One region of the Klebsiella sp. PK18 genome, then DNA from elsewhere that is predicted to be linked to it. Evidence: predicted binding sites of a transcription regulator. Region 1 holds the regulator's gene; each other region holds the start of a gene.
What was found. Region 1 encodes PurR, which represses purine synthesis genes. Its sites were predicted from a motif close to CANGCAAACGTTTGCNTG; they were not measured.
Positions count from the first base shown of each region.

Region 1 (2,269 bases):
CGGCAGCTTCAGCGCGGCCGCGCAGGAGCTGCACCGGGTGCCCTCCGCCATCAGCTATACCGTGCGTCAGCTTGAAGAGTGGCTGGCCGTTCCCTTGTTTGAGCGCCGCCATCGTGATGTGGAGCTGACGCCCGCAGGGGTCTGGTTCTTACAGGAAGGGCGCTCTGTTATCAAAAAAATGCAGATCACCCGCCAGCAGTGCCAGCAAATCGCCAACGGCTGGCGCGGGCAGCTGTCGATCGCGGTGGATGATATTGTGAAACCGGCGCGGATGCGCCAGATGATCGTCGATTTCTATCGCCATTTTCCCGACGTCGAGCTCATCGTTTTCCAGGAAGTGTTCAACGGCGTATGGGATGCGCTGGCCGACGGCCGTGTAGAACTGGCGATTGGCGCAACGCGATCTATTCCGGTCGGGGGCCGCTATGCGTTTCGCGATATGGGGATGCTGAGCTGGGACTGCGTGGTGGCGAGCGATCACCCGCTGGCGAAGATGGAGGGACCCCTGAGCGATGATGTCCTGCGTAACTGGCCGTCGCTGGTGCGGGAGGATACGTCACGTTCACTGCCCAAACGAACAACCTGGCTGCTGGATAACCAGAAGAGGGTGGTGGTCCCCGACTGGGAATCGTCGGCCACCTGTCTGTCGGCGGGCCTCTGCGTCGGCATGGTGCCGAGCCATTTCGCCCGACCATGGGTAGATCGCGGCGTGTGGACCGCGCTGGCGCTGGAGAATCCGTTCCCGGATGCCGCCTGCTGTCTGACCTGGCAGCAGAGTGATGCCTCACCGGCGCTGAACTGGATGCTCGACTATCTGGGGGACAGCGACACGCTGAATCGGGAATGGCTGCGGGCGCCGGAATAATATGCGCCCGCAAACGTCTTAGCGGCGATAATCGACAAACGGGCCATCCGCCACGGAGCGGCGTTCGACCAGACGAGGATGCACTTCGATAGACTGTGACTCTTCGCGCTTATTAACGATACGATCCAACAGCATGTTAAATGCGGCTTCGCCCAGGGAATCTTTCGGCTGATGAATGGTGGTTAACGCCGGGCTGAAATAGCGGGCGTTACGCACATTATCATAACCGATCAGCGAAATGTCCTGCGGCACCCGCAGCCCCATTTCATCCGCCGCGCAGATAGCGCCCATCGCCATGATATCGCCGCCGCAGAACACCGCCGTCGGACGGTGCTGCTGGCTTAAGATCTGCTGCATAGCGCGGTAGCCGGACTCCGGCTCGAAGTCGCCCTGCACAATCCAGTTTTCCGGCACGCTGATATGCGCCTCTTTCATCGCCTGCATAAAGCCGGCCAGGCGGCCTGCGCCGGTGTTGCGCTCCAGCGGACCCGGGATCACGCCGATTTCACGATGGCCACGTTCAATCAGGTAGCGTCCGGCGATATAGCCGCCCTGGAAGGCGTTATCGATCACCGCATCGGTGAAGTCGGCTTTTGCTTCGCCCCAGTCCATCACCACCATCGGGATATGGCGATACTCTTCCAGCATGCTCAATACCGAATCCGGATATTCGGAACACATCACCAGCAGACCGTCGACACGCTTCTGCGCCATCATCGACAAATAGGCGCGCTGTTTTTCCGGATCGTTCCATGCGTTGCCGAGGATCAGGGTGTAGCCCTTCTGGAAGCAGCTCTTTTCAACAGACTCAATAATTTCAGCAAAATAGGCGGCTTCGCTACTGGTCGCCAGCAGACCAATCGATTTTGTATGATTGACTTTCAGGCTGCGGGCCACGGCGCTCGGCGAGTAGTGCAGCTCTTTGATCGCCGCCCACACCGCATTGCGCGTCTCTTCGGCAACGAAACGGGTTTTGTTAATTACATGTGATACAGTTGTAGTGGAAACGTTTGCGCGCTTCGCTACATCTTTAATAGTTGCCATTACATCTCACTCCATGCCTTGACCTGATCGCCTGATCATCGATACGTAAACGTTTGCCTACACACACCCTGAATACAATTTTCAACATTGCATCACGTCGGGAAAACGACACAGAACGACAGGAAGGGGTCAATGGCCGATACGCTTTTAAATTAGCGTGGGATTTTGTCCGATCTTGGGGCAAAGTGGAAGAGCAAAAATGTGCATCGCCCTAAATCCCGGAAGATTTTTGCGATTTTTTGTGCAAAAATGAGCAAGCTCACTTTTGGTGTGGGGATAACAAGAGGGAAAAATGATGGATACCAATTTAAAGTTTTCGCTGATCACCACGGTTATTGCCCTCGGCGTGATCGTTGCTTT
Region 1 is NZ_CM173493.1:2,350,203-2,352,471, forward strand. Features, by position in the region: gene punR (DNA-binding transcriptional activator PunR) at 1-865, shown strand, start outside; gene purR (HTH-type transcriptional repressor PurR) at 884-1,909, opposite strand; gene cydH (cytochrome bd-I oxidase subunit CydH) at 2,202-2,269, shown strand, end outside.

Region 2 (2,269 bases), 1.1 Mb from region 1:
GCATAATTGCCCCCTGTGTTTGGTACTGGTTATTTATACAGTATCTGGTGGGCGTTGACAACAGGGGGCTACGTTTTTTATCGCTTCATCGTCCAGCGAACGGTTTCACCCGCCAGGAACGGGACCAGGCTATCATTGGGCAGCGCAATGCTGTCAACGACCGTGCTCTCTTCACGCACCAGCTCAACATAGCTTTCATTGACCGGCAGACCGTAGAAGCGCGGGCCGTTCAGCGAGCAGAAGGCTTCAAAGTGCTGCAGAGCGTTCATTTCTTCAAACACGGTGGCGTAGCTGCCGAGGGCGGTCGGGGCGTTGAAGCAGCCGGCGCAGCCGCAGCTGGCTTCCTTACGATGGCGGGCGTGTGGTGCGGAGTCGGTGCCAAGGAAGGCGCGGCTGAAGCCGCTGGCGACCAGTTCGCGCAGCGCCTGTTGATGAATATTGCGTTTGAGTACCGGCAGGCAGTACAGGTGAGGACGAATACCGCCGACCAGCATATGGTTGCGGTTGAACATCAGGTGCTGCGGGGTAATAGTGGCCGCCAGCAGTTCATTACCGTCACGCACATATTCGGCGGCATCTTTGGTAGTAATATGCTCAAAGACCACCTTCAGACCGGGCAGGCGCTGGAGCAGGGGCTCCATCACCGTGTCAATAAAGCGCGCTTCACGATCGAAAATATCAATCTCGGCGTGGGTGACTTCCCCATGTACCAGCAGCGGCATGCCCAGTTTTTCCATCCGCTCCAGCACCGGCATAATGGCGTCGGTGCTGGTGACACCGTGGCTGGAGTTGGTCGTGGCGTTGGCCGGGTAGAGCTTGGCGGCGGTGAACACACCTTCGTTAAAGCCGCGCTCCAGCTCCGCCGGGTCGAGGGAATCTGTCAGATAGCAGGTCATCAACGGGGTAAAATCGTGCCCGGCCGGGACGGCGTCCATAATGCGCTGGCGATAGGCGATAGCCGCCGCGACGGTGGTGACAGGCGGCACCAGATTCGGCATCACGATCGCCCGGCCATAAAACTCACTGGTGTAAGGCACGACGGTTTTCAGCATATCGTCATCACGCAGATGGATATGCCAGTCGTCTGGGCGGCGGATTTTCAATACCTGGGGTTGTGCTGTCATGGAAGGCTCCGGCTAATAGGTTCAGTCATCAGGGCTGTTTTTTGCCGGGCACTAAGGATAAGCGTAAACGTTTTCCTTTGCACTCATTTCCGTAAAAAATTCAGGGCGCCGTAGCGCCCTGGAGATTAATTGGTAAAGGGGATGACAATTTCGCCCGGTTTCACCTCTATGCCCTTGGCATATTTCTTCGCCAGCGCTTCGCCGGTGCTGGCGTCTTCACGCAGGACATAGGCCGGTTGCTGGCTGAAGTAGCTGCGCAGCGACTGATTCAGATAGGGGAGCAGGGCCTGAATCACCGACTGCAGCTTCTCGGGCGCCACTTTGGCATCGACCACCTCCATTTCCTGCAGGAAGATAGCGCCTTTCTCTCTGTCAAAGGTTGGCAGCGCTTTGAGCTTCAGATCGATCGTCGCTTTCTGGGTGCCGAACAGGGAGTTCAGATCGACGTTGGCGACCCCGGTCAGCGTGACTTTACCCGGCTCTTCACGGCCAATAGCGCTGGTCAGGTTCTGCAGCTCAATATGGGCATCGGCAACGCCTTTCAGACCGATATCTTTGGCGAAATGGTTACGCTTCTGCAGCGCCTGGTTTATCTCCTGCTCGCTTACCGTGTATTGGGTCAACTGGTTACAGCCGCTCAGCAGACCGCTGACAATCAGCGCCGCGGCGATCAATATTTTTTTCATGGGGTTCCTCAAGCTCGTACCATCATTCATCCTGACACAAAGCATCATGACCTGTCAGCATTCTTCATGCCAGCAGAATAGGCTGAAAGGCAGGAGAAACCGCGGACCTACGCGCTTAGGTGCGCGGCTCCAGCATACCGGAGGCGGAGCGTTTTGGACTGAATTGCCACCACAGGGCAAGGAAAGTGATAAACCCAATGGCGCCGAGCATCAGCCACGGCAGTTCGGGCTGGCCGACGGCTTTCCCGGCATCAAACAGCCAGCCGCCGCCCGCGTAACCCAGCGCGCCGCCGAAGGCGAGCCCCAGACGGCTGAAACCCATATAGCTGCCACGCGCCCGGGCGTCCGCCAGCAAAGCGCCCAGCGTCTCGCGGGCGGGTTCGGCAATGATAGAGCCGATGTAAAACAGGCAAATCAGGGTAAACAGCTGCTGTAAACTGCTGGTCATCCCGATGGGGA
Region 2 is NZ_CM173493.1:3,492,456-3,494,724, reverse strand. Features, by position in the region: gene dinI (DNA damage-inducible protein I) at 1-4, opposite strand, end outside; gene pyrC (dihydroorotase) at 78-1,124, opposite strand; gene AC3EMD_RS17160 (lipoprotein) at 1,250-1,810, opposite strand; gene mdtH (multidrug efflux MFS transporter MdtH) at 1,926-2,269, opposite strand, start outside.
Region 2: the regulator PurR is predicted to act here: its motif matches at 1,185-1,202, upstream of pyrC (dihydroorotase).

Region 3 (2,269 bases), 2.0 Mb from region 1:
GTTGGCGCTTTTGAATCGCTGTTATCGCAGGCGGCAAGCCCCATTACCAGCAGGCCAATACCGACATATTTAACCAAATTGCGCATTGACATCTTCCTTTCGATAAACGGCCACTAATGGCTCATCCGGCTATCTTAACACATCGGCCCGCGAGTACCTTTAACTCGGCTGTAATGCCGACAAATCAGATTTATCCGCCAGTCTTTTCAACAGCATATTTAACAGCACGCCGTACATCGGCAGGAAGAAAATAATGCTGATAAGCACTTTAAAGCTGTAGTCGACGAGGGCGATTTCCCCCCAGTGGGCGGCCATAAACGGGTCCGGGCTGCGCCAGAAAGCGATAAAGAAGAACGCGACGGTATCGCTGATGTTGCCGAACAGCGTCGAGGCGGTGGGGGCCAGCCACCAGTGGCGACTCTGCCGCAGGCGGTTGAAGACGTGGACGTCGAGGATCTGCCCCAGCGCATAGGCCATAAAGCTGGCGATGGCGATGCGCGCGACGAAGAGATTAAAGGTGCCCAGCGCGGCAAAGCCCTGCCACTCGCCCATGTAGAACAGCGCAGAGATGCCGTAAGAGATAACCAGCGCCGGGACCATCACCGCGAAAATGATGCGTCGCGCCAGCGGTGCGCCAAAAATGCGTACCGTCAGATCGGTGGCGAGAAAGATAAACGGAAAACTAAACGCGCCCCAGGTGGTATGGAAACCAAAAATGGAGATCGGCAGCTGAACCAGATAGTTGCTGGAGGTGATGACCAGCAGATGAAATAGCGAAAGCCAGACGAGCGCTTTTTTGCGCTGTACGGTAGTAAACGGATTCATATTGTGACCTTTTTATGCCCGTCATGCTTCAGGTGAATGAGCAATCGGCAGCGGAACGTTGGGGTGAGGGAACCCAATAAAAAACGGCTGCATGATACTGCGTTGTCGGCGTAATGCAATGGTTGTTTTTCGCGCAAACGTTAACCTGGCTTGCGTACTGGCGAACTGGGGGTAAACTAGGGCCGTTTTGTTAACGTGAGACTAAAATGAGCGAACTTTTCTCCACTCCTGACCATACCCTGGATGCCCTGGGGCTCCGCTGCCCGGAGCCGGTCATGATGGTGCGTAAAACCGTGCGGACGATGCCGGTCGGCGAGACGCTGCTGATTATTGCTGACGATCCGGCCACCACCCGCGATATCCCGGGATTCTGCCGCTTTATGGAGCATGAGCTGGTGGCCCAGGAAACCGAAGCCCTGCCGTACCGCTATCTGATCCGCAAAAGCCACTGAGCTTTTCCCGGATAGCGGCGCGTAGCGCCTTATCCGGGCTACCCGACGGTCCGGAACCGTAGCCCTGCTAAGCGCAGCGCGAGCAGGGAATACCCCGGATGGCGGCGCGTAGCGCCTTATCCGGGCTACCCGACGGTCCGGAATTGTAGCCCTGCTAAGCGTAGCGCGAGCAGGGAATATCCCGGATGGCGGCGCGTAGCGCCTTGTCCGGGCTACCCGACGGTCCGGAACCGTAGCCCTGCTAAGCGCAGCGCGAGCAGGGAATACTCCGGATGGCGGCGCGTAGCGCCTTATCCGGGCTACCCGACGGTCCGGAATCGTAGCCCTGCTAAGCGTAGCGCGAGCAGGGAATATCCCGGATGGCGGCGCGTAGCGCCTTATCCGGGCTACCCGACGGTCCGGAACCGTAGCCCTGCTAAGCGCAGCGCGAGCAGGGAATACCCCGGATGGCGGCGCGTAGCGCCTTATCCGGGCTACCCGACGGTCTGGAACCGTAGCCCTGCTAAGCGTAGCGCGAGCAGGGAAGCCGGTATCTATGCTACAACTTCTTACGCAATAACCGCAGCGCGTTAGCCGTTACCAGCACGGTGGCGCCGGTATCCGCCAGCACCGCCAGCCACAGGCCGGTCAGGCCGAGCAGGGTGGTGACGAGGAAAATCCCCTTCAGCCCTAAGGCAATCGCGATGTTCTGGCGAATATTGGCATGGGTGGCGCGCGCCAGGGAAATCATCTGCGCCAGGCCGGTCAGACGGTTATGGGTCAGCGCGGCGTCGGCCGTCTCCAGCGCCACATCGGTGCCGCTGCCCATGGCGATGCCGATGGTGGCCGCTTTCATCGCCGGGGCGTCGTTGATGCCGTCCCCGACCATCGCCAGCGGCGCATCGGCATTCAGCGCCATGACGGCTTTCACTTTGTCCGCCGGCAGCAGACCGGCGCGGAATTCCAGCCCCAGTTCGCTGGCGATGGCTGCCGCGGCGCGCGGGTTATCCCCG
Region 3 is NZ_CM173493.1:313,746-316,014, forward strand. Features, by position in the region: gene AC3EMD_RS01460 (DcrB family lipoprotein) at 1-86, opposite strand, end outside; gene AC3EMD_RS01465 (7-cyano-7-deazaguanine/7-aminomethyl-7-deazaguanine transporter) at 160-825, opposite strand; gene tusA (sulfurtransferase TusA) at 1,032-1,277, shown strand; gene zntA (Zn(II)/Cd(II)/Pb(II) translocating P-type ATPase ZntA) at 1,816-2,269, opposite strand, start outside.
Region 3: the regulator PurR is predicted to act here: its motif matches at 956-973, upstream of tusA (sulfurtransferase TusA).